Regions from separate parts of the Bradyrhizobium sp. PUT101 genome, predicted to be linked through region 4. Evidence: predicted binding sites of a transcription regulator. Region 4 holds the regulator's gene; each other region holds the start of a gene.

Region 1 (7,783 bases), 1.9 Mb from region 4:
GATCGGGGTGATCTTGCCGAACACGCTTTGCGCGGCGGTCGCGCCCATCGCCACGATGAGATCGGGCTGGATTGCCGCAACTTCCCGCTCGTACCATTGCCGGCAGGCCCGGATCTCAGGTGTGTTCGGCTTCTGGTGCAGGCGGATCTTTCCACGCGGCACGAATTTGAAGTGCTTGACCGCGTTGGTGACATAGACCTTCTTGCGGTCGACGCGGGCTTCCTCCAGCGCGCGGTCGAGCATCTGACCGGCGGGACCGACAAAGGGATGGCCGGCGAGGTCTTCCTTGTCGCCGGGCTGTTCGCCGACCAGCATGATGTTGGCGGACTTCGGGCCTTCGCCGAACACGGTCTGGGTCGCGTCCTTATAGAGATGGCAGGCGCGGCAATGCGCGGCCTCCTCGCGGAGCGTTTCGAGATCGTCGGCAGCTGGCTTGCGTTTCATCGGAGCCTCCGGCCGCTTCTGAGGCTTGCGCGGATCGGTTGCGGCATTGGCGATCATGGCACCGGTCATGCGTTCGGCGTCCTCGATCAGAGGCTTAATGATCGAAGCCTCGGGCAGGTTCCTCCAATATTTCTTCGGCATTTCGGCCTGCATCGCCTTCACCTTGAGCCGGGCCGGATTGAAGATGCTGGCGTAGTAGCGCCGCCAGGTTTCTTCCAGCCGGTCTTCGCTCGGTGCTTCGCTCCTGCTGACGCCGGATGCGAACGAAAGTGCGTGGCCATCCCAATGCGCGCAGAGGTCCGGTGTCAGGATCGACCAGGGCATGTCGGCAAAGCGCTTGGCGAAGAACGGCGCGGCGAGCTCGACGATGTGATGCTCCGGCTCGAACCAGGCGACGTAATGCGCCTGGCGTTCCCGGCCGATCTCGCGGAAGCGGACGAAGGCGTGCATCTTGTGCTCGTCGCGATGGACCGCCTTTGCCATGGCCGTGACTTGCGCGACGTCAGGATCGGTCGCAACCTCGATGAGGTCGTGATTGTCCTTCAATCGCCAGAGCAGGCGATAGAGGATCGCAAAACGCTTGATATCGCGGTGCAGGATTGCGGTCTTGGCCAGCTCGACGAATTTTGCTGATACGTTGAAGGTGCCGTCATTCACCTCGAGGATCGGAGACGGCGAGGGTGGCGCGAACAACTCCGCTTCGCCGCCTCGCACGGCCCAGGTGACATCGCGCGGCTCCACATGATGTAGAACGAGCGTGCGGGCGGCTTTGCGCCAGCCGTCGAAATCGGTTTCGGTATCGAGGGTGATATACTGCATCAGAAGCCAAATCCGAGTTGCATTGCCTTCGGCTTGAACCGTTCGATCAGCCGCGCCCCGTCGAGCCGATGTGGCGAGGGGCGGTGATCGCTGAGGACGATGAACGGCAGCGCCTTGTTGCGGGGCACGTGCAGCCGCGCGAGATCGGAGACACGGATCGTGGTGGTGCGCCGCGTCGCAATGATGCGTTCGACCGCCTTGGTGCCGAAGCCCGGCACGCGCAGCAGCTCCTCGCGGCTGGCGCGGTTGACGTCGAGCGGGAAGCGGTCGCGATGGCGCAGCGCCCAGGCCAGCTTGGGATCGATGTCGAGCGGCAGCATCGCGTTGTCGTCGACGATCTCGCCGACGTCGAAGCCGTAGAACCGCATCAGCCAGTCGGCCTGGTAGAGCCGGTGCTCGCGCAGCAAGGGCGGCGCCCGCAGGGGCAAGGCGCGGCTGGCATCGGGAATCGGACTGAAGGCGGAATAATAAACGCGCCGCAGCCGGTAGGCGCCGTAGAGATTGGCGCTGGTGTGGAGAATGGTGTGATCGGAGGCCGCGTCGGCGCCGACGATCATCTGCGTGCTCTGGCCGGCTGGCGCGAAGCGTTGCGCCTTGGCCTTCGTCTTCGTGCTGCGATCTTCCTCGGCCTCGTCCAGCTTCAGCCGCAACCGGCCCATGGTGCGGCGGATCGCTCGGACGTCCTTCTCCGGCGCGAATTGCTGCAGGCTGGTCTCCTGCGGCATCTCGATATTGATGGAGAGGCGGTCGGCATATTTGCCGGCCTCCGCGATCAGCGCGTCGTCGGCTTCGGGAATGGTCTTCAGGTGAATGTAGCCGCGGAAGTGATGCTCCTCGCGCAGCTTTCGCGCGACGCTGACGACCTGCTCCATGGTGTAGTCGGGGCTGCGGATGATGCCGGAGGAGAGAAACAGGCCCTCGATGTAATTGCGCCGGTAGAAGTCGAGCGTCAGCTTCACGACCTCGTCGATGGTGAAGCGGGCGCGCGGCACGTTGGAGGAGGCGCGGTTGACGCAATAGAGGCAATCGTAATTGCAGGCGTTGGTCAGCAGCACCTTGAGCAGCGAGATGCAGCGTCCGTCCGGCGCGTAGGAATGGCAGATCCCCATGCTGGGCGCGGTCGAGCCCATCCCCTTGCCGTCGCTGGAATCCCGCTTCTCGGTGCCGCTGGAGGCACAGGACGCGTCGTATTTGGCGGCGTCCGCCAGGATTTCCAGCTTGCGTTGTACGTCCATCCTTGAATCCCTTTGATTCAGCTCACGAATCCGATCGAGCGCCAATTCGATTGACTCTTCTGGCCCCGTTAGCTTTATATTAGAACATATCATGAACAAATGAGCCAGCCGTTGGTTCTTCTTTTGAAGGCCACGGCACCAATTCCTGAAGGAGCGGCGAGCATGAGCGGCGCACGCAACAGCGCGCTTGCGACCTTGCGCGGCCAGATCGAACGCATCGAGACGGCGGAAATCGTGCATCAGCACGATCGCGTCGCGCTCGGCCATGGCGAGGCCGACAGCGCGCTGAAGGGGGGGCTCGCGCGCGCGGCGATCCACGAGGTGTTTTGCGAGGGGCGTCAGGGCGCTGCCGCGACCGGCTTCGCCATGGGCCTTGCGGGACGCGTGAGCGCGCGTCGGCCGCTGCTGTGGGTGCGGCAGGATTTTTCGGAGATAGAGACGGGCGCGCTGTCGATGAGCGGGCTAGCCGAGCTCGGCCTCGATCCGGGCCGCGTGGTGATGGTGCGTGCCGCCGATGTCGAGAGCGCGCTGCGCACCTCGGCCGATGCGCTCGCCTGCGATGCGCTGGGCGCCGTCGTGCTCGAGCTCTGGGGCGAGATCAGACAGTTCGATCTCGTGGCGAGCCGCAAATTGACGCTCGCCGCGCAATCTTCCGGCGTTACCGGCCTCTTGCTGCGGATGGCCGCGCAGCCACTGCCTTCGACCGCGGAGACGCGATGGATGCTGCGTGCGGCGCATTCGCCGCCGGGGCCGGCTTGGAGTGTTTGGGGCGCGCCGGTGTTCGATGCCGAACTCTTGCGCAATCGTCATGGCCCATGCGGCCGGTGGATCATGGAATGGAATTGTGATGAGTGCCAGTTCAGTGAACCGTCGACGTATCCTCAGCCTGTGGCTGCCGCGCCTGCCCATCGACAGGATCCAGCGGTTCTTCAGCAGCGCCGGGCTGGGTGAAGCCAATCATGAGCCGAGCATCGTCGTCATCAAGGACAACAATGCGCTGGTGATCCATGCGCTGGACGAGGCCGCCGAGCGCCTCGGCCTGTATATCGGCCACCCCTTGGCCAATGCGCGGGCGATGTGTCCTGACCTGAAGGTGTTCGATGCCGATATCGTGGCCGATGCGAAGACGCTCAGCGATATCGCCGACTGGTGCGACCGCTTCACGCCGTTGGTGGCGCTCGATGCGCCGCACGGGCTGTTCCTCGACATCACCGGCTGCGCGCATCTGTTCGGCGGCGAAGCCGCGCTGCTAAAAACGCTAGTCCGGGCGCTGGCGCGCCAGGGCTTTGCCGTCAGCGCTGCGATTGCCGGGACCTCGGTCTGCGCGCGCACGCTGACGCGGCAGGCCACGGGAACCATCGTTGCAGATGGTGGGGAGGCGGCTGCGATCGACCAGTTTCCGGTGTCCGCACTCGGGGCGGGCGAGGCGATCACGACCGGCCTGCGGCGCGCCGGGCTGAAGACCATCGGCGATGTCGCCTCGCGCAGTTCCCACGAGATCACGGCGCGGTTTGGCGCGCGGTTCTCCACGCTGCTCGCGCATGCGCTGGGGCAGGGCGATGCGCCGATCAACCCGCGCAAGCCGCTGCCCGATTACATCGTGGAGAAGCGCTTCGCCGAGCCGATCGCGACCGACACCATGATCGCGATGACGCTGTCGCGGCTGGCGGACACGCTGATCGCATCCATGGAGAAGCAGGGCAAAGGCGCACGACGACTTGAGGCCGCCTTCTTCCGCACCGACGGCGTGGTGCGCGCGATCACGGTCGAGACCGGACGCCCCGTGACGCGAAGCGCCGTGATCGACCGGCTGTTCCGCGAACGCCTCGATGCGCTCGCCGATCCCCTCGATCCCGGCTTCGGCTTCGACATGGTGCGGCTGTCGGCGAGCCGCACCGAGATCGTGGTGCAGGAGCAGCGCGATCTCGATGCGCATGTCCACGACAATGACGAGATTGCTGCGCTGATCGACCGCATCGCCGCGCGCATCGGCGGAAAGCGCGTCGTCGTGCACCTGCCGAAGGACACCCATATCCCTGAAAGCGCGGTGCTGGCCGCGCCGGCGCAGCATCATCTCACGGCTGCCATGCAAGCCGAATGGCCGGCGCGTGCCGAGAGCGAGCCGCCGCTGCGCCCCTTGCGGCTGTTCGACAAGCCGGAGCCGATCAAGGTGCCGTTCGCGACTGTGCCGGATGGTCCGCCGCATCAATTCACCTGGCGCCGCGCGCTGCATGCGGTGGTGCGGGTGGAGGGGCCCGAGCGCATCGCCATGGAATGGTGGCGGCAGGACGGCAAGCAACTGACGCGGGACTATTTCCGCATCGAGGATGCCGAAGGCCTGCGTTTCTGGATCTTTCGCGACGGTCTCTACGAGGGGGAGACGTTCGACGGCGAAGGCAAGCCCGTTTCCCCCAACTGGTATGTGCACGGTCTCTTCGCATGACCACGCCCGCTTATGCCGAGATCGGCATCACCACCAACTTCTCCTTCCTGCGCGGCGGCTCGGATCCGCGCGCCTATGTGCATCAGGCCAGCATCCTCGGCATCCCCGCGATCGGCATTGCCGACCACAACACGCTCGCCGGCGTGGTGCGGGCCTACAAGGAGCTCGACAATGCCGAAGTGCTGCACAAGCCGAAATTGCTGATCGGCGCGCGCATCGTCTTCATCGACGGCACGCCCGATATCCTGGTCTATCCGCGCGACCGCGCCGCCTATGGCAGGCTGTGCCAGCTTCTCACCCGGGGCAAGCGCGGCGACGACATCACGCGGATCGAGAAGGGCGAATGCCATCTCGCCTTCGCCGATCTCCTGGAGTTTTCGGAAGGCCAGCTGCTGGTCCTGACGTTGCCGCATCGCTTCGAGCCCGCTCAGGCGCTGAATGTTCTTTCAAAGCTCAGGGATAGCCGCGCCGAGGGCGTGTGGCTGGCGGCGAGCCTGATCTATCGCGGCGACGACAGGCGTCGCCTGGCGCGGCTCGATGATCTCGCGGCAAAAGCTCGGGTGCCGCTGCTTGCGACCAACGAGGTGCTCTATCACCATCCCGTGCGCCGTCCTCTCCAGGACGTGCTGACCTGCATCCGGGAAAAGACCACGATCGATGCGATCGGACGGAAGCTGGAGGCCAATGCCGAGCGGTTCCTGAAGACGCCGCGAGAAATGGCGCGGCTGTTTCGCGATTTCCCCGATGCGATCGCGGAGACCATGCACTTTGCGGACAAGATCGACTTCTCTCTCGACCAGCTCAAATACCAATATCCCGACGAGCCGGTGCCGCCGGGAAAGACCGCGCAGGGGCATCTGGAGGATCTGACCTGGGCCGGTGTCGACAAATATTTCGGCGGCAAGATCGACGACAAGCTGCGCGCGACGCTGAAGAAGGAGCTCGCGCTGATTGCCGAGCTGAAATACGCGCATTACTTTCTCACCGTGCACGACATCGTGCACTATGCACGCAGCCAGAACATCCTGTGCCAGGGGCGGGGATCGGCGGCGAATTCGGCCGTCTGCTACGTGCTCGGCATCACCTCGGTCGATCCGACCAAGGTCGATCTGTTGTTCGAGCGCTTCATCTCCAAGGAGCGACTGGAGCCGCCCGACATCGACGTCGATTTCGAGCATTCGCGGCGCGAGGAGGTGATGCAATATGTCTATCGCCGCTATGGCCGCCATCGTGCCGCGATCATCGCTACCGTCATCCATTATCGCCCGCGCAGCGCCATCCGCGACGTCGGCAAGGCGCTGGGCCTGACCGAGGACGTCACCGCCGCGCTCGCCGACACCGTCTGGGGCAGCTGGGGCAAGGGCCTCAACGACATGCAGGTCAGGCAGGCCGGGCTCGATCCCAACAATCCCATGATCAACCTCGCGGTCGAGCTTGCGACCGAGCTGATCGAATTCCCGCGCCATCTCTCCCAGCATGTCGGCGGCTATGTGCTCACCCAGGACCGGCTCGACACCTATGTTCCGATCGGCAACGCCGCGATGGACGACCGCACCTTCATCGAATGGGACAAGGACGACGTCGACGCGCTCAGCATGATGAAGGTCGACGTGCTGGCGCTCGGCATGCTGACCTGCATCCGCAAGTGCCTTGACTTGATCGATCGGCACAAGGGCGAGCGTTTTGTGCTGGCGAGTGTTCCGCAGGACGATCCCAGGGTTTACGACATGCTGTGCGCCGGGGAGTCGCTCGGCGTGTTCCAGGTCGAGAGCCGCGCGCAGATGAACATGCTGCCGCGCCTGAAGCCACGGACCTTCTACGATCTCGTCATCGAAGTCGCGATCGTGCGCCCCGGGCCCATCCAGGGCGACATGGTGCATCCCTATTTGCGGCGGCGAAACGGGCTTGAGAAGGTGAGCTATCCCTCGCCGTCACCGGAGCATGGCGACAAGGACGAGCTCTACAAGGTGCTGCACAAGACGCTCGGCGTCCCGCTGTTCCAGGAACAGGCGATGCGCATTGCGATCGAGGCTGCACATTTTACGTCCGAGGAAGCCAACGGCCTGCGCCGCTCGATGGCGACCTTCCGCAATGTCGGCACCATCGGCCAATACGAGGAGAAGCTGATCGGCAACATGGTGGCGCGCGGCTACGACCCCAACTTCGCCAGAAGCTGCTTTGACCAGATCAAGGGATTTGGCTCCTACGGTTTTCCTGAGAGTCATGCCGCGAGCTTTGCGCAACTGGTCTACATTTCGTCGTGGCTGAAGCACTACCATCCCGACGCCTTCTGCTGCGGCTTGTTGAACTCGCAACCGATGGGCTTTTATGCGCCGGCGCAGATCGTCGGCGATGCCCGCAAGAACGGCGTCGAGATTCGCGACATCGACGTGTCCTACAGCTTTGCGCAGAACACGCTGGAGGAAGGGAGCGGCAAACATTGCGCCGTGCGCCTCGGCTTTCGCCAGATCGACGGCTTTCACTGGCTCGATGAGGATGAGGAGAGGCTGAAGCGCTCCCAGTCGTCATTCCGGGGCGACGCGTCAGCGTCGAGCCCGGAATCCATAACCCCGATCGGGAGTATGGATTCCGGGCTCGCGCCAAGAGGCGCGTCCCGGAATGACAACATGGAAAGAGTGCCCGACTGGGCCGACCGCATCGTCGCGGCACGCAGCCGCCGTCCCTTCACCTCGCTCGAAGACTTCGCCCGCGACACCGGCCTGCCCAAGCGGGCGTTGATCCTGCTGGCGGATGCCGATGCGTTCCGCTCGCTCGGGCTCGATCGCCGCGAAGCGCTGTGGCAGGTGCGACGGTTGCCCGACGACGTGCCGCTGCCGCTGTT
Region 2 (7,783 bases), 2.8 Mb from region 4:
AGGAGGCCGTGGTCCGCACCGTCTCCAATGCCTTCGAGACCGGGCGCATTCCGCAGGCCTGGATTCTCACCGGCGTCCGCGGCGTCGGCAAGACCACCACCGCGCGCATCCTCGCCCGTGCACTCAACTACGAGATGCCCGATGGTTCGGTGAAGGGCCCGACCATCCACATGCCGACTTTGGGCGTGCACTGCCAGGCGATCATGGAAAGCCGGCACATGGACGTGCTGGAGATGGATGCCGCCTCGCATACCGGCGTCGACGACGTCCGACAGATCAATGACAGCGTGCGTTATGCCCCCGCCAGCGCCCGCTACAAGGTCTACATCATCGACGAAGTCCACATGCTGTCGACGGCAGCCTTCAACGCTTTCCTGAAGACGCTGGAGGAGCCGCCGGAGCACGCCAAGTTCGTGTTCGCGACGACCGAGATCCGCAAGGTTCCGGTCACCGTGCTGTCACGCTGCCAGCGCTTCGATCTGCGCCGGGTCGAGGCGGACGTGCTGATGAAGCACCTCGCCAGTATCGCGGCCAAGGAGAACGTCGAGATCGAGCCGGAGGCGCTCGGCATCATCGCGCGCGCCGCCGAGGGCTCGGTCCGCGATTCGCTGTCGCTGCTCGACCAGGCGATCGCGCATGCGGCAGGCACCGTCAAGGCCGATGCCGTCCGGCAGATGCTGGGCCTCGCCGACCGCACCCGCGTCATCGATCTCTTCGATTCGCTGGCGCGCGGCGACATCGCCGCCACCTTCAGGGAGTTCCGCGAGCAGTACGACGTCGGCGCCGATCCCATCGTCGTGCTCTCGGACCTCGCCGAGTTCGTCAATTTCGTCACCCGCGTGAAGATCGTGCCGGCGACCGCCGACAACGTCGCCTATGGCGAGACCGAGCGGGTCCGTGCAAGGGACTTCGCGTCCAAGATTTCCATGCGCGTGCTGTCGCGGATGTGGCAGATGCTGCTCAAGGGCATCACCGAGGTGCAGGGTGCGACGCGTCCTGCGGCCGCCGCCGAGATGGTGCTGGTCCGCATCGCCTATGTCGCCGACCTGCCGACGCCGGACGAAGCGATCAGGTTGCTGGAGCAGAACGGCGGCGGCTCACCGGTCGTGAGCGGCGGCAGTGCGGCGCGCAGCGCGCCTTCGGCGCCAATTGCGTCCGCGGCGCCTGTTCGCATGCCGACCTCCTCGCCCTCTTCGTTCGGCGGTGGCGCGGCCCGGCCGCAGATGGCGGCCCCCGCGCCGGATCCGCAAGCCGCGGCACCGCAGCTGCGCGTCACCAGCTTCATCCAGCTCGTCGCGCTCGCCGGGCAGAAGCGCGACATCATGACCAAGAGCGCGCTCGAAGGCGACATGCGCCTCGTTCGTTTCGAGGAGGGCCGGCTGGAAGTCGCGCTCGAGCCCAACGCCTCCAAGACCATGATCTCCGAGCTCGCGAAGAAGTTCGAGCTGTGGACCGGCCGCCGCTGGACCGTGATCGTCTCCAACGAGCAGGGCCAGCCGACGCTGCGTTCGGTAAACCAGGCGGCCAAGCAGCAGCATGCCCGTACCGCGGAAGCCGATCCGCGCGTGCAGGAGGTGCTGTCGCGCTTCCCCGGAGCAAAGGTCGTAGAGGTCCGCAGGCTTGCCCCCGAGGCGCCGGAAACCAATATTAACGCCGACTATGGCAGTGACGATCCGCCCGACGGTTCCGACGGCGACGATCTCTAGCGCACGATCCGGAAAAGTGCGAAGCGGTTTTCCGATAAGATCATGCGCAAACGATATGCTAAGGCGCGATGATGATTCATGGCGCCTTAGCCTCTTTCAAGGACACGCACCCATGGCTGATTTTCTCGGCATGATGAAGCAGGCGGCGCAGCTGCAATCCAAGATGCAGGAGATGCAGGAGCAGCTCGCCAACGTCGAGGTCGAAGGCATCTCCGGCGGCGGGCTTGTCGCCGTGCGCATGACCGCGAAGATGGACGTGAAGGGCATCAAGATCGATCCTTCGCTGATGAAGGCGGAAGAGCGCGAGGTGCTGGAAGACCTGCTCGTCACCGCGCTCAGTGATGCCCGCCGCAAGGCCGAGACAGCCATGCAGGAGAAGATGCAGGCCCTCACGGGCGGGCTCGGCCTGCCGCCGGGGTTGTTCGGCCAGTAATATGGGCGCGGTTGCAGGTCCTGAAATCGAGCGGCTGGTCCAGCTGCTCGCGCGGCTGCCTGGCCTCGGTCCGCGTTCGGCGCGGCGCGCTGCGCTGCATCTGATCAAGAAGCGCGAAGCGCTGATGATGCCGCTGTCTTCGGCCCTCCAGGTCGCGCTTGACAAGGTCCAGGTCTGCAAGACCTGCGGCAACATCGACACGCAAAATCCCTGCACGGTCTGCACCGATCCGAAGCGCGATCCCTCCATCATCGTCGTCGTCGCCGACGTCGCCGACCTCTGGGCGCTGGAGCGTGCCAATGCCACCCAGGGGCGCTATCATGTGCTGGGCGCGACATTGTCGCCGCTCGACGGCGTCGGCCCGCAGGACCTCACCATCGACGCATTGGTGGCGCGCGCGCATGATTCGCAGGTGCACGAGATCATCCTGGCGCTGAACGCGACCGTGGACGGCCAGACCACGGCGCACTACATCACCGACCTGCTTCAGGACGCCAATGTCAAGGTAACGCGGCTCGCCCATGGAGTTCCTGTCGGCGGCGAGCTTGATTATCTCGATGAAGGTACGCTATCGGCTGCGATGCGGCAGCGCACCCTGTTCTAGCCATCCAGACTTTACGGAACGGACGACATGACGAAACTTTTCGCCACACGACTGGCTTTGGTCGCGATGATGACGATGCTGGTGACCCCGGCCATCTCCGCGCAGCAGGGCGACGAGACGCCGCCGCCGTCCAAGCCCGGCAAGCCGATCAACACCGGCGACGTGCTCTCCGGCGAGTTGAATGCGATGAAGGTCCGCGACGTCAAGAACGGCAAGCGTGTCGCGACCTATCAGATCACCTCCGAGCCGCGCCGCCTGCCGCCGCCGAACGGGCTGTGCAATCTCGAGACCGGCCCGGAGACCTTCCAGCTCGTCACCTCCACCGATGCGCAGGCTGCACAGCTGAAATCGTTCGTCGGCAAGGAGATCTCGGTCAAGGTCGACGAGATCGCCTGCGCCAGCGATGCCGGCCAGATGAGCGAGGCCGTGATCACGAAGTGGAGCCTGATCAGGAAGCAGTAGGGCGATATCGCCTGGCCGGCGACGAGCACTGCGCCTTGATCTCCGGTTGTGCGTCGAGCATAGTGCAATCGATCGAGCTGCGGAGAGGTCGCTCAGCTGTGCGTGGAATAGCCCTTGCCGTCCTGCTGGTCTTCGCCGGCGCGACTCCTTGGCCAGTCTGGGCCGCCCCGGACGCCGCGTCTTATCCAACTGCCGCAGCTGCGCTTGCCTCGCTGCGCGCCAAGCCGGGGGTGAAGACGTCGGTTCGATCCGGCTGGACAGTGATCGAGGATGCGGCCACTCTGAGCCTGTGGTCGTTTCCGCCGACGGGACATCCGGCCTATCCGGCAGCCATTCAGCGGCGCGTCGTGCAGGAGGGAAGCGAAATCGTCATCCGAATGAACGTCCTGTGCGAAGCGTCCAAGGCCGCTTGCGATGCGCTGGTTGCCGATTTCGAGGTGCTCAACGGACGCGTTCGGAAAGAGATGCAGCGCTGAGCTACACCCGCGCCGGCTCCAGCGTCTCGAAATGGCCGCGCCTCTGCAAATACGCCAGCAGCATCAGGCTCGGGATCGCGACGAGAACGGAGATCGCGAAGAACATCGGCCAGCCCGTCGCTTTCGCCAGATAGCCTGCGCCCGACGACAAATAGGTGCGTCCCACGGCGGCGAGCGCCGTCAGCAGCGCATATTGGGTCGCGGTATGCAGCGGATTCTGGCACAGCGCCGAGAGATAGGCGACGAAGATCACGGTGCCGATGGCGTTGCAGAAATTGTCGGAGGTGATCGCGAGGGTCAGCGCCCATTCGTTGACGCCGACCAGCGCCAGCCATGAGAACGACAGGTTGGACATCGCCTGGATGATGCCGCCGATCCACAGGCTCGTCGCCAGCGAGTAGCGCCGGGCCACGAAGCCGCCGGCAAAGCCGCCGGCCAAGGTCGCCGCAATGCCGACGCCCTTGACGATCACCGCGTAGTCGTTCCGCGTAAAGCCGATGTCGATCACGAACGGCACGGTCATGTTACCGGAGAACGCGTCGGTGAACTTGAACAGCACCACGAAGGCGAGCACGACCCATGCTTCCTTGCGTCGCAGGAATTCCGAGAACGCCCCCAGCGCGGCATGGAACACGCGCGTGAGCGCGTCCTCGTCCCGCGTGGCGGCCTCGGCGCGCGCGGATTGTGCGGGCTCGGTGGCGGCGAGCGCAGTCACCGTGCCGATCAGCACCAGAGCCGCCATCACCACATAGCCCCACATCCAGGCGGCGCCACGCGGGACGATCGCCTCGAAGCCGGTGACGATGAACAAGGCGCCCGCTGTCGATATCAGCATGCCGACGCGGTAGGCCGCGACATAGGCCGCCATGCCGGCGGCCTGCTCGCTTTCAGGCAGGCTCTCGACGCGGAAGGCATCGACCACGATGTCCTGGGTCGAGGACATCGTCGCGACCAGCAGCGCGCCAAGCGCGACGAACAGCGGCGAGCGCGCCGGATCGGTCAGCGCCAACAGCAGGATCGCGCCGATCAGCAGCAGCTGCGAAAACACCAGCCACCCACGGCGGCGTCCGAAGGTGCGCGTGAAGAACGGCACGTGCAGCGCATCGACCAGCGGCGCCCACAGGAATTTCAAGGTGTAGGGCGTTCCGACCAGCGCAAACAGTCCGATCGTTCCGAGATCGACCCCGGCCTCGGCCATCCACACCAGCAGCGTCGATCCCGACAGCGCCAGCGGCAGGCCCGAGGAGAAGCCGAGGAACAGCACGATCAGCACCCGCGGTTGCAGGTAGACGGCAAGGCTGTCGCGCCATGAGGTGGTGGGAGCGCCGGCGGAGGAGGTCGCGTCGGGTGCGGTCATAGGGTGGTGTTAGCAGATTCTGTGGGAAAAGACTCTTGCGAGCTCGGTGGGGCGGATGCTCTCTCCACCTCTCGATGTCATCGTCCGCGAAGGCGGACGATCCAGTACTCCGCGGCGTCTCGGCTCAATCACACAGGCTGCGTAATACTGGATCCCCCGCCTTCGCGGGGCATGACGGCGTTATGGTGGTCCGGCTATCCCAGGATAGAGATCATCCCAGTTATGCTGCTCGATTAACCGAACCTTCCACGCCCTGTTCCACTTCTTCAGCCGCTTCTCCCGCTTGATCGCATTCTCGGGGTCATCGAACTGCTCGAAATAGACGAGCCGTGCGACGGCGTACTTCTCCGTGAAGCTTTCGATGACCTTTGATTTGTGCTCTGCGACGCGGCGAACAAGGTCATCACCAGCGCCTCGGTTTAATCGCGACCGCCGCGGCGTACTGGATGCCCCGCCTGCGCGGGGCATGACAGCGCGCTAGGATTCTACTCCCCAGCCTGGAGCTTCCGCGGGAATAGCTCGCCCGCCCCCGTCGCCACCAGCCGCGGTGCCTCCGGCGCATCGCTCTTGCTGAAATCGAGCTCCTCGATCCGGCCCGCGCGCTTCTCGATCTTGTCGGCGGAGATCAGCACCTGGCGGACGTCCTCGTTGACATCGGCAAAATGCTTTTGCAACTTCAGCACGCGATCGCGCAGGCGGCCGAGGTCGTCGCCGAGCTTGGTCACTTCGGTGCGGATCTGGTCGGCGGCATCGCGCATGCGCGCGTCCTTCATGATCTGCTGCATCACCTGGATCGCGAGCATCAGCAGCGACGGCGACACCAGCACGACGCGGGCACGATAGGCCTTCTGGATCACGTCGTCGAAACCATCATGGATCTCGGCGTAGACCGATTCCGACGGCACGAACATCAGCGCCATCTCCTGGGTCTCGCCGGCGACAAGATATTTTTCTGCGATGTCGCTGACATGCTTCATCACGTCGCCGCGCAGTCGTTGCGTGGCGATTCGCCGTTCCTCGTCGGTCCGGGCGTCGTGCAGCGCCGTCATCGCTTCCAGCGGAAATTTGGCGTCGATGCAGAGCGGACGCTGATCGGGCAGGAACACGACGCAGTCCGGGCGCTTGCCGGTGGAGAGCGTGAACTGGAACTCGTAGGCACCCTTCGGCAGCCCGTCCTGGACGATCGCCTCCATCCGCGCCTGGCCGAACGCGCCGCGCGACTGCTTGTTGGCGAGCACGTCGCGCAAGGTGGTCACCTGCGTGGTGAGGTCGGTGAGGTTCTTGTGCGCGCTGTCGATGATGCCGAGCCGCTCGTGCAGGGCGCGCAGGCTCTCCATGGTGTTGCGGGTGGAGTGTTCCATGGACTGGCCGACGCGGTGGGTTACCGAATCCAGCCGCTCGTTCACCGCCCGCGCCATCTCGGCCTGGCGGCCGGCCAGGGCCTGGGACATGGCATCGACCCGGCCCGACGACTCGCTCTGCGCCCGCAGCACCTCGCTCAGGCGCTCCTCGAGCTCGTCGGCCCGGATCGCGTGCGCCATCGCGAGTTCCGCGCCGCGGCGCCCGGAGCGCGCGATCACCACCGCAATCACCACAAGCAGGACGACGACGATGGCACCGAAGCCGATCAGCGCGTCAATGGTGCGCACCGGCCAGTCGCCCAGCATGAAAATGATCTCGTTCATACCCGCCCTTGTAGCCCGATTCGCGGGGGTTTAGCGAACGAAGAGGGAACATTTATCGTGAGTTGCTCTCTGATCATTATGGTTAACGAAACCTGAAGCTTTATGGTTAGCGGAGGGTTAACGGGGTTCCTGGCCGCATTGACCGCATCCGGCGCGCGGCTTAAATCGCGGCCATGGCCCTACGAGAAATCATCATCCTGCCGGACAAGCAGCTGCGCCTGGTCTCCAAGCCGATCGAGAAGGTCACGTCGGAGATCCGCAAGCTTGCCGACGACATGTTCGAGACCATGTACGACGCGCCCGGCATTGGCCTCGCGGCGATCCAGGTCGCGCAGCCCTTGCGCCTGATCACCATGGACCTCGCCAAGCGCGACGAGAGCGGCGAGACCAAGCGCGAGCCGCGCGTCTTCATCAATCCTGAGATCCTCGCTTTCTCCGAGGAACTCTCGATCTACGAGGAAGGCTGCCTCTCGATTCCCGAATATTACGAGGAGGTCGAGCGCCCCGCGAAGGTGCGCGTGCGCTTCACCGATCTCGACGGCAAGGTGCACGAGGAGGACGCCGAGGGCCTCTTCGCCACCTGCATCCAGCACGAGATCGACCATCTCAACGGCGTCCTGTTCGTCGACTACCTGTCGAAGCTCAAGCGCGATCGGGTGATGAAGAAGTTCGAGAAAGCCGCCAAGCGCGCGGTGGAGTGACGATTCCTCCTCCGTCATGCCCGGCCTTGTGCCGGGCATCCACGTTCTTTGCCGTCGCGAGCAGGAAGAACGTGGATGGCCGGGACAGGCCCGGCCATGACGAGTACATTGCTCGTTTCGAGGATTGTCTCGCCACATGCCCCTTCGCCTCATCTTCATGGGCACGCCCGATTTCTCCGTGCCGACGCTGCTCGAGCTCGTCGCGCACGGCCACGAGATCGTGGCGGTCTACACCCGCGCCCCGAAGCCCGGCGGGCGGCGCGGCCTGCAATTGCAGCCGACGCCGGTCGAGGAAGCCGCGCGAAGACTCGGCATTCCCGTGCTGACGCCGAAGACGCTGAAGACACCGGAGGCGCTGG
Region 3 (7,783 bases), 2.4 Mb from region 4:
GGCATGAAAGTGCTGACGGCGACGACCGGCAGCGAGGCTGTGACACTGGTCGACTCCAATCCGGAGATCGCGATCGTGCTGATGGACATCATGATGCCGCAGATGGATGGCTATCAGACCATCGGCGTGATCCGCGAAAATCCGGCCTTCGCCCGTCTTCCGATCATCGCGCTGACCGCCAAGGCGATGAAGGGCGACCGGGAGAAATGCCTCGAGGCCGGCGCGTCCGATTACCTCGCCAAACCGGTCAACACCGACCAATTGCTGCTTGCGATCCGCATGTGGCTGCACCGCTGAGTTGGGCCCGCGTATGGACCAGGAAAAGGTCAATATCCTGCTCGTCGACGATCAGCCGGCCAAGCTGCTCGCCTATGAGGTGATCCTGAAGGATCTCGGCGAGAACCTCGTGATCGCCTCATCGGGACGCGAGGCGCTGGAGGTGCTGCTCAAGACCGAGATCGCAGTGATCCTGGTCGATGTCTGCATGCCCGAGCTCGACGGCTTCGAACTCGCCGCAATGATCCGCGAGCATCCGCGTTTCCAGAAGACCGCCATGATCTTCATCTCTGCCATCCAGGTCAGCGACATCGACCGGTTGCGCGGCTACGAAATGGGCGCGGTCGATTACGTGCCGGTGCCGGTCGTGCCGGAGGTGCTGCGTGCCAAGATCAGGGTGTTTGCCGAGCTCTACCGCAAGACGCGCGAGCTCGAACGGCTGAACCACGAACTCGAGGACCGCGTCCGCGCACGCACCGCGGAACTGGAGAGCTCCACGGCGAAGCTGCGCGAGAGCGAGCAGCGGCGCAGCATGGCGATCGCTGCCGGCAAGATGGGATCCTGGGACTGGGACTGGATCAGCGGCGATTGGATGTGGGACGACGGGCAATACCGCATCTTCGGCGTCGGCCCGGAGAGCTTCGAGGTCAATCCGGCCAACGTCCAGGCGCTGTTGCATCCTGATGACGTCGATCAGTTGCGCAAGGCGATCGCCGAATTCAACAAGGGCACGCGCGCCTATGAAACGGAATTCCGCATTGTGCGGCCCGACGGCGAGGTGCGCTGGTGCGTCGGCACGGCGGCGGCGACAGTCGACGAGCGCGGGCGCGTGGTGCGCGTGAGCGGCGTCACCGTCGATATCACCGAACGCAAGCGCGCCGAGGAGCGGCAGAATCTCCTGGCGCGGGAAGTCGATCATCGCGCCAAGAACGCACTGGCGCTGGCCCAGTCGATCGTGCGTCTCACCCGGGCGGACGAGGTCAAGGACTATGTCAGCGCGGTCGAGGGACGCATCAATGCACTGGCGCGCGTGCACACCATCCTGTCGCTGTCGAGCTGGCAGGGCGCCGAGCTCTCCAGGCTGATCGACGAGGAGCTTGCGCCCTATTCGCTCGGCGACCAGATCAGGCTGGCCGGTCCCGAAGTTCAGTTGCTGCCCGCGACGGCCCAGACGCTGGCGCTCGCGCTGCACGAACTCTTCACCAACTCGGCCAAGTACGGCGCGCTCTCGACTCGATCGGGGCGGCTCGCGATCGATTGGCAGGTCGAGGACGAGCTGCTCACGCTGAGCTGGGAGGAATCCGGCGGTCCGCTGGTCATGACACCGAAATCTCGCGGCTTCGGCACGCGGAGCCTGCTTGCGAGCGTCGAGTCCCAGCTTGGCGGACAGGCGCAGTTCGATTGGCGCGCCGAGGGCCTGTTGTGCCGTCTTGAGGTTCCGCTGACGCGAAAGACGGCGACGGCCGGACTCGGCAAGTTCGACACCGGCGGCTCCGCCGAATTGCAGCGCGCATCCGGCTAACCGGACACTGCGCTCGTCATGCGCTGTACCGTCCGCGGTTCGCGCGCGACCCGCCCTTCCAGCCAGGCTTCCGTTCGGGCGAGATCGCGCAACGCCCTGGCGTAACGGCGCGCCGCACTTCGCTCTGCTCCGCGCGGTAGCCTGCGGGCCTTGCGCAGGATGTCCGCAGCCGCATTGCGATAGGCTAGCGAGCGGTAAAGGAAGACTACCTTACCCATATCGATGTTCCCGTTTTGATGGCACTCATCCTCGCAAGCCCGGCATGAACGTCGGATGAAGCGGACGATGACAATTATTTCAACCGAATGGAACCACAGAATCACGCGGGCGTTGGCATGCCGGTTCGGGAATGACCTCCCATGCGCACGAAGAAGTCGTCTGAGCTGATCTCTGCCAGCGGCCTCATCAAGCTGATGACGCACGCAATGATGGGCGCAGCCCTCGGCCTCACCTTCAGCCTCGCGCTCGTCCTATCCAATCCAACCGTGGCCAACCTGCTGAATAACGGCGGAAGCCAAGCCATTCTGGTGTTCGCCCTCACCTTGGTGACGACGTTCGCGATCGGCGCGACGCTCACCGGCGTCGTGTTCATCATTCATGAGGACAAGCAATCTTGAAGCGCGCGTGACCCGCGGGGGATGCTTTGTCGGGAACTCCTGCGGAGAATAGCGGTTGGCTGCCTGCGTCAAATTAACTCAGGGAGTTTCCCCGCATGAAGACGACCAAGCTCGCTCTCGCCGTAATGTTGGCAACCGGCCTTGCCGCCGCACCGTTCGCCGTGCAGGCCAAGTCACACAAGGCCAAGCATGGATCCTCGATGTCATCGTCGCAGACCACCGGCGCCAACACCAAGTCTTCCAAGGGCGCTGATCCTTCCGGCCAGGGCGGCTCCGGCCCCGGCTCCGATCAGGGCGGCACCATGTCGAACAAAGGCGCCATGACGCACACCAAATAGTTCACTCCCTGGCATCCATGGAGGGCTCCGCCATTGCGGGGCCCTTTCTCTTGGTGCTCGCCGTCACGAGATGCTCCGGCCGCGCCCGCGTGCACGCAATCAGAAGCTAGGCTGCGGCATCATCGAGGCCCTCGCGCTGCAGCTGCCGGATGGCTGAGCCCAGTTCGAATATCTCGGCGCCCGCTCGCGCGCACGGGATTGCCGACTGTCTTCGCGGGACGAAGGCGCGCCCGGTCGCGGACGTCGGGCAGAACGTCGCTGCCACCAGCTGCCTTCCATTCGGCGATCAGGAGGTTGATTCTCCGGCGCAGATCCATCTGCGCCAGGGCCCTTTCTGTGCAGTCGCAGTCGCGCTCGACGAGGTCGCGCACCGACGCTTCGACGTCGGCCATTTCGAGCCTCAAGGCTCTGATCTTACGTCGAATTTCATTAATTCTGTTGTCCATGGCTTGCTAGAACAAAATAAGAACATATAGTCAAGTCGATTTCAGAACGGAGAAGGCAGATGCAGGTTCAAGGTAAATACGACGCCAGGGCTTTTCTTGGAGAGCAGATGACGCGGACGCAGGGTCTCAGGCTGAGGCGGCTAAGCGAAGAGGCGTATCAACCGGCCCAATATGCACGGGACCTGTCCTCCAGCGAGGCCGCACGGCGCATCCAGGCGTTGGAGGCGGAGATCGAGTTGGCGAATTCCTTCTAATTAGCCTGCGTCGCACGCCTGCAACGTTGTGTACGCGCTGCCGGAACCATGGCTGTGCCGAACGGTTCTCCTCGGCCAAGGGAGAACATGCATGGCACGCAAGGCAAAGAAACGTCGCTACTCACGCAGTTCCGGCAGCGATGTCGAAAGCGAGATGCGGCGCTACAAGAAGGGCACCGCGAAGAGCGGGCGCGGGGGCCGCGTGAAGAGCCGCAAGCAGGCGATCGCGATCGGACTGTCGAAGGCGCGCAAGAAGGGCAAGAAGGTCCCGAAGAAGGCATCGAAGCGGAAGAGTGCCAAGAAGACGTCCAAAAGCAAAAGGTCGTCAAAGAAGTCGTCGAAGCGCAAATCCAGCAAGCGCTGACGCTAACCTGTCTCAGATCATGCTGCCCGGCATGAAGCATCGGATCGAAATCCCGAACGCAGTCTTCACCGGCCACACCATGGTGCGGCCGGCCCGGTTCGGCTCGGTGATGACGGCTTCGTCCGGCACCTCGATCCACTGTCCGTCCAGGCGCACGCGGTAACGCCCGTTGTAGGACTCCCAGTCGGGATCGGCGACGGCAAAGCCATCCGCATCCGAGCAACACGGACCGAGCTGGCTGCGCAGGCTGTCGAACCATGGTTTCAGGGGGGAATTCGCGTAGCGGCCGTCGTCACGCCCGAGCGCGTTTCCGCCCCAGAGGACCAATGGCCCGACGAGCAGTGCACTCCTCAGCGAGAGCTTCAATCGATCCATGTCGGCACCGATCAAATTCGAACCGCCGGCAGGTTCCACAAAGCGGCCGCAAGTTCGAAGTTCCGCGATTGCAACCCACCTTTGCGACTCCATTGCCGCAGCGGTGTTGGAACTGTGATGAACGAACACGGCTTTTTCGGACGAACTGCGTCATCATCCCTGCGGTTAACGAGAATGTTATCGCTAACCCAACGGAAATTTCGAGGATGAACAGGAAAGGCGGCCCGAGGGCCGCCTTTTTTAACCTGCGTTGCTCGATGCGCCCGACTCACGCGAGCGGAACTGCCACGAATCTTGTCGCCTCCGCGCTTCTGACCTGCAAGAGCACGCTGCGCTTGCCCGACGTTTTGGCCTGCGCCAGTTCCGAACGGACGTCGCCGACATTCGCGACGGCCTTGCCGCCGACATTGAGGATGACGTCGCCGGTCTGAATGCCGCGCTGTGCCGCCGGCCCTTGCGGATCGACCTCGGTGACGACGACGCCCTTCTGGCCCGCGCCCTGGACGTCACCGGCCGGCGCCAGGCTGAGGCCGAGGCGCGGCGTGCCGGCACTCGGCTGCCCCCTGCCCTCGTCGGCAGTGCCATTTCCCTTGGCTTGCCGCTCGTTCGGCAACTCGCCGAGTGCCAGGGTCACCGTTTTGCTGTCACCCTTGCGGAAGACATCGAGCTTCACCGACGTGCCCGGCGCCAAGGTGGCGATGGTGCGGGCGAGGTCGCGGGAGTCCTTGACCGTCGTGCCGTTGACGGCGGTGATGACGTCACCCGCCTCGATGCCGGCCTTCGCCGCCGGGCTGCCATCCTGCGGATTGTCGACGATCGCGCCGCGCGCCTCCTTGAGGCCGAGGCTGTCGGCAATATCCGAGGTCACGGGCTGCACCTGCACGCCGAGCCAGCCTCGGGTGACCACGCCCTTGTCCTTCAATTGCGCGATGACGAGCTTGGCGGTCGAGGCGGGAATATCGAAGCCGATGCCGACCGAGCCGCCCGAGGGCGAGAAGATCGCAGTGTTCACGCCGATCACGTTGCCGTTCATGTCGAAGGCCGGCCCGCCGGAATTGCCCTTGTTGATGGGCGCATCGATCTGGATGAAGTCGTCATAGGGGCCATTGCCGATATCCCGGCCGCTGGCCGAGACGATGCCGGCGGTAACAGTGCCGCCAAGACCGAAGGGATTGCCGACTGCGACCACCCAGTCGCCGATACGCGGCTTCTGGTCGGAGAATTTGACGAAAGGAAAGTCCTTCTTGCCATCGACCTTGATCAGCGCGAGATCGGTCTTCGGATCGGTGCCGACCACCTTCGCAGTGTAGGTCGTGCCGTCATCCATCGTCACCTGCACGGACTCGGCGTGGTCGACGACGTGGTTGTTGGTCACGGCATAGCCGTCGGGGGAAATGAAGAAGCCGGAGCCTTCGCCCGTGATCATCTGATGGCGCTGGCGCGGCATGCCGTTCATGCCGCCCGGGAAGCGGAAGCCGAACTGTCGGGAGAATTGGTCGAACGGCGTATTCTCGTCCGAATCCATCCGGTTCTGCTGCAGCATCGCGGTCTTGTCGTTATCCTGGTCGATCTTCACCCGCACCGAGATCACCGCGGGTTTGACCTTGCTGACAAGATCGCCGAAGCCGGGCGGCGTCGCGGCGGCTTCCGCGGCCTGAGCCGGCGCAATGAAGGAGTTCGTACCGAACGGCGCGGAGCCTGGCGCCATTGACAGGGCGGCCACGCCCAGCGCGGCCACGGTGCCGAGCAGCGCGAGCCGGCGCGGCCTCAAGATCTTGCGGGACGTGGTGGTGTCGGAATTGACGCGATCGTTCATGTCGAAATATCCATGTTGAGCTGGTGTCGCCTTGCCCTCAACATGGTCGCTGCCACCTTACGGCGTCCCGTCCGTCCGATTAAATCTCGGCAAAGAATGGGAGAGCGGGCACGGCAGGCAAATCGTCGCTGCCCATTTGATGCAGCTCAACACGGGCGCTTCGCGCAGTGAAAAACTGCACTCATGAGGTCCACCGGAGGCGTGCCATGTACAAAGACATTCTCGTCCACATTCCCACCGAACGTCCCATGCGTTCTGCGATCGAGGGCTCGATCTCGCTCGCGGCGCACCTCAACGCGCATCTCGACGCGGTCGCGGTCGGCTATGTCGCAACCAGTGCAGCTTACGTGATGGAGGGCGGCGCGGCGGTGGCGGCCGTGTTCGAACTGGAACGCGAGCGCGCCGTGGAGCGGGCCGAGGCCGCGCTCGCGGTGTTCAGGAGCGAAGCGGCGAACGCCGGCATCTCCTACACTTGCCACGCGCTCGGCGCGATTCCGGCGGATGCAGCCGTCTCGCTCGGCGAGATGGCGCGACTGCACGACCTCAGCATCGTGGTCCAGCCGGATCCGACGCAGGGCGCGTTTGACAACGACGTGCCGGGCGAGATCCTGTTTCAGGCGGGCGGCCCGGTGCTGTTCCTGCCCTACACCTTCCGCGGAGCCTTCAAGGCGAACCGGGTCGGCATCTGCTGGGACGGCAGCCGCCTCGCTGCCCGCGCCGTGCGCGACGCAGCGACGTTCCTGGCGCGCGCCGCAGAGATCGTGATCATCACCATCAACGAGGCCGACGCCGTCTCCGGTGAGGCTTCAGCGAGCAACTTGGCAAGACATCTCGGCCGGCGCGGACTGCCGACCCGCACGGTCAGCCTGTCGGCAACGCGCGCCGACATTCAGCCGACCATCCTCTCGCTTGCGGCCGACGAGAGCCTCGATCTCCTGGTGATGGGCGGCTACGGCCATTCGCGGTTGCAGGAGCGCGTTCTCGGGGGCGTCACCCGCGCCATGCTGGAGGCCATGACAGTCCCGACGCTGATGTCGCATTGAGCCGAACCGGCTTGGCGCCACTACGCCGCGACGGGAGTGTCCCATGTCGGGGGCGCGGCAGCGTCCTCGTCGCGTTGCACATTGCACGCGTTGAAGTGTGCCTTGAGTTCGACTTCGGCGAGATGTTCGAAATGTTCGGCCTGGCCGAGGAGTTCCCAGTTCTGGAGCGGCCGGTAGGCCGCCTGCTGACGACAGAGGGACGCCAACGCCCGGTAGCGACGTACGTTCTCCATGAGACCCTCCCTCGCATCTGCCCCCATCGTTATTGCCTCGATTTGCGTCAGGCCGATGGCGGTTCTGCAAAAGATTTGCTGCGCCAACCCTCGCCTGATCTCGGCTCGCTCTTGGGAAATGCGTATTCGGGTCAAAGTTCCAAATTGCCGCCAACAGGCGCTCGGCCTCCCGTAGTCTAGCGGATACGGCCGCCGTCGCTTACGCGTATGCGCTCCGCAGAACGGTTCTGCAGGTGCGGAACTCGGCCGGCCTCGGCGGCGATGCGAATAGCGGCAATATTGGCGGCATAGTCCGCAGCGCTGTTGCCGCGAAACACGGCGGAACCTGCGACGAGCGTATCGGCGCCCGCTGCGGCCACGGCAGCGGCATTGTCGCGCGTGATGCCGCCATCGACTTCGAGCCGGATCGGCCGCTCGCCGATCATGGTCCTAATCCGCTTGATCTTCTCGATCTGCGACCCGATGAATGATTGGCCGCCGAAGCCCGGATTGACCGTCA
Region 4 (7,783 bases):
CGCGCCATCACGTTCCGGACGCTGGCGGTGGCCGCGCTGATCGTGCTCGCCGTCGCGCCCGAGGCGCTGGTGCATCCGAGTTTCCAGATGTCCTTTGCGGCAACGCTCGGGCTGGTGGCGCTGGTGCAGATCGGCATGCCGAACCTGCTCGCATCGCCCGATCATTCCGCAACGGCGCGCATCGCGCTGTGGGGCGGCCGCGAGATCGCGATGCTGTTCCTGGCCTCGCTGATCGCGGGGCTTGCGACCACGCCCTATGCCGCCTTCCACTTTCACCGCGTGACGCCGTACGGCGTGCTGGCCAATCTCGGCGCGATGCCGGTGGTCTCGGCGCTGGTGATGCCGGCGGGGCTGTTGGGGTTGCTCGCAGCCCCATTCGGACTCGACGGCGCGTTCTGGTGGCTGATGGGGATCGGCATTGACTGGATGGTCGCGGTCTCGCGCTGGGTGGCGGCACTGCCGGGCGCAGTCGGCCGCATTCCCGCGTTCGGGATCGCGCCGCTGATCGCGGCGAGCCTCGGGATCATCGTGATGGGGCTGTTGCGCACACCCCTGCGCTGGTCCGGTGCCCTGGTGCTGCTTGCGGCCATCCTCTCGGGGCTGTCAGTGCGGCAGCCCGATATCCTGATTGCCGGGGACGGCGCGAGCGTCGCCGTGCGGGGCAGGGACGGGCAGCTGCATGTGATCCGCGCGAGCAAGGATGGCTTCCTGCTGAGGGAATGGTTGGCTGCCGATGCCGATCCGCGCGACGCCGGCAACGCCTCGTTGGCCAACGGGGTGTCGTGTGACGAGGCCGGCTGCGTGACGCCGCTCGCGGACGGACGGTTGGTCGCGTTGGCTTTGCGCATCGACGCGCTGGCTGACGATTGCACCCGCGCCGCGCTGGTGGTGACGGCACGGCCCGCGCCGCCTGATTGTGCGGCGATGATTGTCGATCGGCCGCGGCTCGCCAGTCAGGGCGCGCTGGCTCTGACGCAGAGCGGTGACGGCTTCTCGGTTCAGGCGGTGAGGGCGAGAGGCACAAGCCGCCCCTGGCTGCCGGCCGGCGCCGGCGAGGGGAATTTCGACGGCAGCCTTGCGCCGAAGACGGCCGTGCCCCGCAACCGGGACGCAACGCCATCGGAGACGGACTTGCAGGCGGACGATTGAGGAGCGATGCGGGGGAGGTCGATCGGGCGGGATTTCGCAGGACGCAAACCATACCATCTCGCCGGCCTCGGCCGGCGATGGCATTTCATTCCTGGCCCACGACCATCGGCCGGGGGCGACGACGACGTCAGCCGATCGGCAGGCGCGTGATCGTGGACCGCGTGTCGGCGACGATCTGCGGCTTGTGCTCGCGTTCGCCAACCGGTTGGGTCACCGGCAGTTGCAGCACGGTCGCGCGCTGGCCTTCGACGAGCTGTGTCACCAGCACGTATTTGCCGTCGGGAAATTCGATCGCGTCATGATGGCGATCGGGAATGTGCGGGTCGATCTTGCCGAACTTGCCGACGCGGGAGTTCACGGTGCGCGTCCAGATCCAGCGATTGTCGTAACGGACGTTGTCGGCGAAAGCGAGCTCCGTTCCCGGCAGCAAGCAGACCGCGACGGAGAGATCGGCTTCGGAGGCGAAGCCACGCGTCGAGGTGCCGCGGAAGGTTGTCGTGACGATCGTCTCGCCGACTTCGGCGGGGCGTGTCGCGACGGCATGCAGGCTGTAGTCACACATCGGGTGCTCCTCATGCGAAGATAGCGACCCGCACCTCCTTTGGAGGCGCTGGCCTCTATCAGGGTGGAAGCACGCAACGCTCTGCTTGGTTGTAGGCAAATCTGCGGCTGCGTCCGCAAGCCGCGATCACATTATCTTTCCCTGACTCGATAGGAACAAAGCCGATGCATGCGTATTCGGAAGGCGCGTGCGTCAGCGCCCCGCGGCTGCCGACCGACGCGAATATTGCCAGCCCGATTGCAGAGGCTGTGCAATTGCATTTCGCACGTTGCGGGTATGCTCGCTGGCCGCCCATTCCGTTCGCATCTGGCGGTGCGATTGTGTGGCAACGGCCTGCGGCGCTGATGCTGCGATCAGCGCCGTGACGATCGTCCATGAAACGATCTGGCGCATGACGTCTCCTCGAACTCTCAGGCCGCGAGGCGATTCTGCTGCGCGGCGTGTCGAGGATGTCGCGCCGGAGGAGGGGCCGGATAGTCTGAGCAGAACCGGAAAGACGATCCAGCCGGAGCGGAGAATGATCCGCTCCAATAGGTGTCGAACGACCGCAGGACCGCTCAGTACTTCCGGTACAGCCCGATCAGCTTGCCCTGAATCTTCACGCGGTTCGGCGGAAGAATGCGGACTTCGTAGGCGGCATTGGCGGGCTCGAGCGCGATCGAGGCGCCACGGCGGCGGAAGCGCTTGAGCGTGGCCTCCTCGTCGTCGATCAGCGCCACCACGATGTCGCCGGTATCGGCGCTCTCGTTGCGCTGGATCAGCGCCATGTCGCCGTCGAGGATGCCGGCCTCGACCATGGAGTCGCCGCGCACTTCGAGTGCGTAGTGCTCGCCCGAGCCGAGCATGTCAGGCGGCACGCTGATGGTGTGGCTGCGCGTCTGCAACGCCTCGATCGGCGTGCCGGCCGCGATGCGGCCCATTACGGGCACTGCGACGGGACGCTCGCCCTCGTCCACAGGCGGGCTGGAGGTCGTGCGCACCTTGCCGAGATTGCCTTCGATGACGCTCGGGGTGAAGCCGCGGCGGCTGCCGGCGGCGGCCTGGAGCTCGGGCAGCTTGATCACCTCGATGGCGCGGGCGCGGTTGGGCAGGCGGCGGATGAAGCCGCGCTCCTCGAGCGCGGTAATCAGGCGATGGATGCCTGACTTCGAGCGCAGGTCGAGCGCATCCTTCATCTCGTCGAAGGAGGGCGGCACGCCGCTTTCCTTCAGACGTTCGCTGATGAACCGTAGAAGCTCGTACTGTTTGCGCGTCAACATCTCGACCAAAGTCCCCCGGTTGATGTCGTTTGATTCCGAGATGATGATGTCAGCGATAAGCCGCTACATCCTCGAAACAAATCATGAACGGACACTATATGTTCGATATGTGTTCCGCAACTGCTTAATTTATGGTGAACAGGACGAGGCTCGCGGAATGCGTGTGGCCGCGCAGCTCAGGCGGGGAGCCGCAGCACCTCGCAAGGCGTGCCGGCCTCGGCCCTCGGCGCGAACGGTGCGCGCACGAGAAGTACCTGTGCTGCAGCGAGATTCGCAAGCAGAGAGGAGTCCTGATGGCTGACGGGAAGGGCGACGAGCGTGCCGTCGTCACGCTGTTCCAGGCGCGCACGCAGATAATCCTCGCGCTGGTCGTTGGCACCGAGATCGCGGCCCAGCACGGCGCGCTCGCGGTGATGATGGATCACTGAGCGGCCCGACATGGCGCGAATCAGCGGCACCATGAACAGGAAGGCGCACACGTAAGACGACACGGGATTGCCGGGCAGGCCGATCACGCGCATTGCGCCGAGCCGTCCGTGCATCATCGGCTTGCCGGGCCGAATCGCGATCTTCCAGAACGCCATCGAGATGCCTTCGTCCTTGAGCGCCTGCTGGACCAGATCGTGGTCGCCGACCGACGCACCACCGGTCGTGATCAGGATGTCGGCGCCGCTCTCCCGGGCGCGACGGATGCCGGCGGAGGTGGCCTCCAGCGTATCGGCGGCAACGCCGAGGTCGATGGTCTCGGCGCCCTCGCTGCGGGCGAGCGCGTGCAGGGCATAGCCGTTGGAATAGACGATCTGGCCGTGACCTGGCGTGGTGCCCGGCATCACCAATTCGTCGCCGGTGGCGAGGATCGCGACCCTCGGACGGCGGAAGACGGCGAGATGCGGGTGGTTCATCCCGGCGGCCAGCGCGAGATCGCGCTCCGTGAGACGGCTTCCCTTGCGGAGCAGCACGTCTCCCTCGCGGAAGTCGATGCCGGCGGGGCGGATGTGCCGCCCGGGAATCGCCGCTTCCTTGATCGTGATGAGCTTGCCTTCCGCGACGGTGTCCTCCTGGATCACCACCGCATCGGCGCCGTCGGGAACGACGCCGCCGGTGAAGATCCGCACGGCTTCGCCGGGCCCAACCCTTCCCGCGAACGGTCGACCCGCCGCGACCTCGCCGGTGACCGCGAGCCTGGAATCGACCGTTGCCGCATCGGCGGCGCGCACCGCATAGCCGTCCATCGCCGACATGGCCTCCGGTGGCTGCGTGCGCCGCGCCGCGACGTCGCGGGCGAGCACGCGATGGTAGGCCTCATCGAGGGAAACCATCTCTTCAGGCAGCGGCTCTGCACCCGCCAGCACCGCGGCTAGCGCGTCAGAAACGGGCATGAGGGCCACGGGCGGAAACTCCTGCAAATGGGTGGCGAGAGTTCTAGCCGAGTGCAGGCGCGAGGCAAAGCAGCACGCAGGATGATTTATCCGGCGCGATTTCCGTCGTGGTGCAGGGAGCTCAAGTCCGCCGCGGCATGATCCGGAAGGCGAGACAGACCGGCACGAGGATAGCCATGGCGAGGACGAGAGTGACGAGCGCCACGGCCAACATCGGTCAACGTCCTGCCGGATCGCTCGGACCGACGTCCGGTGCGACGTCGGGAGCTCTGGGATCCGGATCCTTGTCGGGCAGCGGATCGGCCAGGGACTTCAGGTCGGCCGCCTTGCTGATCAGCTTGGCGGAAAGGTCAGAATCCGAGGTGGTTCTGGCGAATTCAAGCAGGAGAGAGGCTTGCCTGGTGAGATAGCTTTTGCCCAGCACGTCGATCAGTCCGATGTAGAGGTCCCAACGGACTCATGAGTCCGAAAGGTGGTATTCCGTTCCCGGAACTTCGTACAAAAATGCACAGAGGTGTTGGGTTCCTCATCTTCTGCAAATTGAGTTCCGGGAACCGAGGGTGCTGCGGCCTCTCGCTGGAGCCCGTTGGCGTCAGATGCCAAGCGCCCTCAATGCGTTCCCGACGTCGCCGGGCGACATCACGTGCACGGCGTTCAAACCGACAGCCCGTTGGGGCTCCACAGCCAAGCTGGTGTAAGCTTTACGGCATACGTTCTCTTGAAGCGAGGAGCGGCCCATGACACGAAAAATTCTCATCATGGGGCTTCCGGGCGCGGGTAAGACGACGCTCGCCAATACTCTGGCGCCGCTACTCAATGCAGTTGTTTTCAATGCGGACTCGGTTAGGGCCAACGTATCGAGAGACCTCGGCTTTAGTCACGAAGATCGCGTTGAACATGCCCGCCGCATGAGCTGGATGTGTGACCGGGTAGTCGAAGCGGGAGGAACGGCGATCGCGGACTTCATTTGCCCGACGGAGGAAACGCGGGCTGCATTTGGTTCTACTTTCACAGTTTGGATTGATCGCATTCAGGAGAGCCGATTCGCAGACACCAATCGTATGTTTACACCGCCCAGCCATTTTGATGTGCGCGTCAATGCGGATGGCACTGTTCGATATTGGGCGGAGCAAGTGTTGGCACGCCTGCGACCGGCATTTGATCCACAACTGCCGACCGCGCTGTTCATCGGCCGCTATCAGCCGTTTCACCTTGGCCATCAGCGCCTGATCGAAGAGGGCCTGCGTCGTGTCGGCCAGGTGTGCATCGCTGTTCGCGATACGCACGGAATCGATCAGAAAAACCCGCTATCGTTCTTCGCGGTGAAGCAACGGATCGAAGCTGCGCTGTCGGCCCATGTAGGCCGCTTCATTGTCCTGCCGATGCCCAACATTACCAATGTCTATTACGGCCGCGACGTTGGTTACGCAGTCGAACGCATCGTGCTCGACGAGGCAACGGAAGATATCTCCGCCACGGACCTGCGTCGGATGAGTGCAGCGCCGATGCCCCGATAATCGTCGTCAAGCGCTGCCGTCGGTCTCGAGCGGATCGTGAGTGATGAGGTTCAGAATCTCGTCGGAGGTGAAGCCGAGCGCCATCGGCCGCACCACATCCGGGACCACGCCGAGATCGTAGAGTTCCGTCACAGATCCATCGATACGGAACCAATGAACGCACGCACCCGTATCGAGATCGATGATCTGCACCCCGCACCACGGCTCCGAATCGGCCTCGGCGAGTCTGCGGTCGAGGGCCAGCCCTTCAAAGCGCTCGTAGCGTGGTTTTGACAGTCCCACGAATGCGTACCTGCCATGGAAGGCGAGCCCGCGCACGAAACCCGGGCAGAAGGCGAGCACCCGAAATCGCCCATCTTCCGCCAGGGCGCCGCGCTCGATCCAGCCGATCTCGCCGGTTCCGGAGTTCAGCAACCACAATCGGCCGCTATACATGCGCGGAGAATGGGGCATTGAGAGGCCTCCGAGAACGACGGCACCGGACTGCACGTCGATGACGATGCCGCCATTGGCGCGCCGGTCGCGCCAGCCATCGACGGTGTCGGATCTACTGACCGCCGTCACGTAGCGCGGCACGCCGGCTTCCATGGCGAGTCCGTTCAAGTGGCACCGGTCCTCTTTGACGATCTTCGAAATGAAGGAAGGCTTCCACAATGGCGTGAAGCTGTGCCGCTCGGATGTCGTGGCAAGGCAGTTATAGAGCGTATTGACGAAGACAATGCCGCCATCCTTCGTCAAGCCGATGTCGTGAACGTCGAGCTCGCCGGTGATGAATAGTTCACGCGGGACGTAGCACGCGTCATGCAGATCGTTGATTGTCTGCTCGCGCTCGAGCACGTTCCTGAACTTGACGATCTGGAACAGTGTGGCGAGAAGAAGGGTGTCTCGATCCGCGACGCAGATCCCCATCGCCTTGTGAAAAAAACGCTCATGCACCAGAAGCCCGCCATCGACGTTCTGCCCGATCAGATAGAACTTGCCTGATTGATAGGACGAAACGGCGAGTGCGATGCGCTCTGAACCAAGAAAGGCCGGCAGCCCAGGCGACATCGAATACTTGACCGCATTGCCGCCGTGCTCCGCGGCGGCGTCTGTGCGCAGTCGATCGGCAGGTTGCTCGATCACTTCGTTGCCTGTGATGCTCCTGGACAACGTCAACACTAGCCGAGTTCTTGCGGAAACACCAAGCCGGGTCTCCCCCGACCGGGCTGACTACTAGCGCGGGAGGTCGTTACTGTGTAAAAACGCAGGTAGCGCGATTTAGGTGGGTTGGAACCTGCATTTGCTGGAGGCCTTATTGGCCGAACGGTCATTGCGTCATCTGATCTTGTCCTCCTCGATGCTCGCCAGCGCGGTCATCGGTTATGGCCGCCGCGCGTACGCCGCCTGTGTTCCGGCCGGCGGATCGAACTTCCTATGCTCCGGCGCCAGCACGGCCCAGTCGGTCTCGGCTGCCAATGCCAATGTCTCGACGCTGCCCGGCTTCAGAGTCACGACCGTGTCGTCCAATGCCCTGGCCATTACCGGATCCGGCGATCTCTTTTACACGGACACGAATTTCTCGGCCCTGACCGCGACCTCAGGCAATGGGTTGAACGTATCCAATGCCGCCGGCCCGGGCAGCATTACCATCAACACCAACGGTGCCGTCACCGCCCGCAACTACGGCATTCGCGGCCGAAACTTCGGTAGCGGAGCGCTGTCGATCACGGCCAATGGAGATGTCATCAGCACCGGCACCGGCGTGGCTTCGCTGTCGCGCGGAATCGTTGCCGTGAGTTCGGGAACCGACCTTAGCGTGACGACGGGAGTCGGGACCACCGTGAGCGGATTGCGATACGGCATCTTGAGCCGCAACTACGGCACCGGCACGACAACTGTGACCGCCAATGGGGATGTCGCAGCCAGTGGCACGAC

Evidence for each region. Region 4 encodes LexA, which represses DNA repair genes until DNA is damaged. Its sites were predicted from a motif close to TGTTCNNNNTGTGTTCNG; they were not measured.
Region 1: ACSHT2_RS31140 (putative DNA modification/repair radical SAM protein) is a predicted target of LexA. The motif match lies at 2,579-2,596, and genes of this name have one in related genera.
Region 2: ACSHT2_RS18270 (DNA recombination protein RmuC) is a predicted target of LexA. The motif match lies at 6,757-6,774, and genes of this name have one in related genera.
Region 3: ACSHT2_RS28910 (DUF3072 domain-containing protein) is a predicted target of LexA. The motif match lies at 3,207-3,224, and genes of this name have one in related genera.

The regions. Positions count from the first base shown of each region.
Region 1 covers NZ_CP197207.1:6,520,034-6,527,816, forward strand. The annotation lists gene ACSHT2_RS31135 (UdgX family uracil-DNA binding protein) at 1-1,263, opposite strand, end outside; gene ACSHT2_RS31140 (putative DNA modification/repair radical SAM protein) at 1,263-2,498, opposite strand; gene ACSHT2_RS31145 (ImuA family protein) at 2,661-3,449, shown strand; gene ACSHT2_RS31150 (Y-family DNA polymerase) at 3,346-4,941, shown strand; gene ACSHT2_RS31155 (error-prone DNA polymerase) at 4,938-7,783, shown strand, end outside.
Region 2 covers NZ_CP197207.1:3,737,796-3,745,578, reverse strand. The annotation lists gene ACSHT2_RS18305 (DNA polymerase III subunit gamma/tau) at 1-1,706, shown strand, start outside; gene ACSHT2_RS18300 (YbaB/EbfC family nucleoid-associated protein) at 1,819-2,139, shown strand; gene recR (recombination mediator RecR) at 2,141-2,743, shown strand; gene ACSHT2_RS18290 (hypothetical protein) at 2,771-3,205, shown strand; gene ACSHT2_RS18285 (hypothetical protein) at 3,181-3,681, shown strand; gene ACSHT2_RS18280 (AmpG family muropeptide MFS transporter) at 3,683-5,038, opposite strand; partial or broken gene ACSHT2_RS18275 (GIY-YIG nuclease family protein) at 5,219-5,452, opposite strand; gene ACSHT2_RS18270 (DNA recombination protein RmuC) at 5,524-6,723, opposite strand; gene def (peptide deformylase) at 6,897-7,424, shown strand; gene fmt (methionyl-tRNA formyltransferase) at 7,561-7,783, shown strand, end outside.
Region 3 covers NZ_CP197207.1:6,022,834-6,030,616, reverse strand. The annotation lists gene ACSHT2_RS28940 (HAMP domain-containing protein) at 1-297, shown strand, start outside; gene ACSHT2_RS28935 (HWE histidine kinase domain-containing protein) at 311-1,798, shown strand; gene ACSHT2_RS28930 (hypothetical protein) at 1,795-2,016, opposite strand; gene ACSHT2_RS28925 (hypothetical protein) at 2,158-2,415, shown strand; gene ACSHT2_RS28920 (hypothetical protein) at 2,511-2,753, shown strand; gene ACSHT2_RS28915 (hypothetical protein) at 2,873-3,145, opposite strand; gene ACSHT2_RS28910 (DUF3072 domain-containing protein) at 3,259-3,453, shown strand; gene ACSHT2_RS28905 (DUF6496 domain-containing protein) at 3,545-3,817, shown strand; gene ACSHT2_RS28900 (hypothetical protein) at 3,830-4,192, opposite strand; gene ACSHT2_RS28895 (Do family serine endopeptidase) at 4,461-6,008, opposite strand; gene ACSHT2_RS28890 (universal stress protein) at 6,215-7,051, shown strand; gene ACSHT2_RS28885 (hypothetical protein) at 7,072-7,284, opposite strand; gene rpe (ribulose-phosphate 3-epimerase) at 7,461-7,783, opposite strand, start outside.
Region 4 covers NZ_CP197207.1:933,614-941,396, reverse strand. The annotation lists gene ACSHT2_RS04550 (ComEC/Rec2 family competence protein) at 1-1,149, shown strand, start outside; gene ACSHT2_RS04545 (hypothetical protein) at 1,277-1,711, opposite strand; gene lexA (transcriptional repressor LexA) at 2,269-2,970, opposite strand; gene ACSHT2_RS04535 (molybdopterin molybdotransferase MoeA) at 3,147-4,358, opposite strand; gene ACSHT2_RS04530 (hypothetical protein) at 4,567-4,773, opposite strand; gene ACSHT2_RS04525 (adenylyl-sulfate kinase) at 5,087-5,866, shown strand; gene ACSHT2_RS04520 (TIGR03032 family protein) at 5,873-7,018, opposite strand; gene ACSHT2_RS04515 (autotransporter outer membrane beta-barrel domain-containing protein) at 7,164-7,783, shown strand, end outside.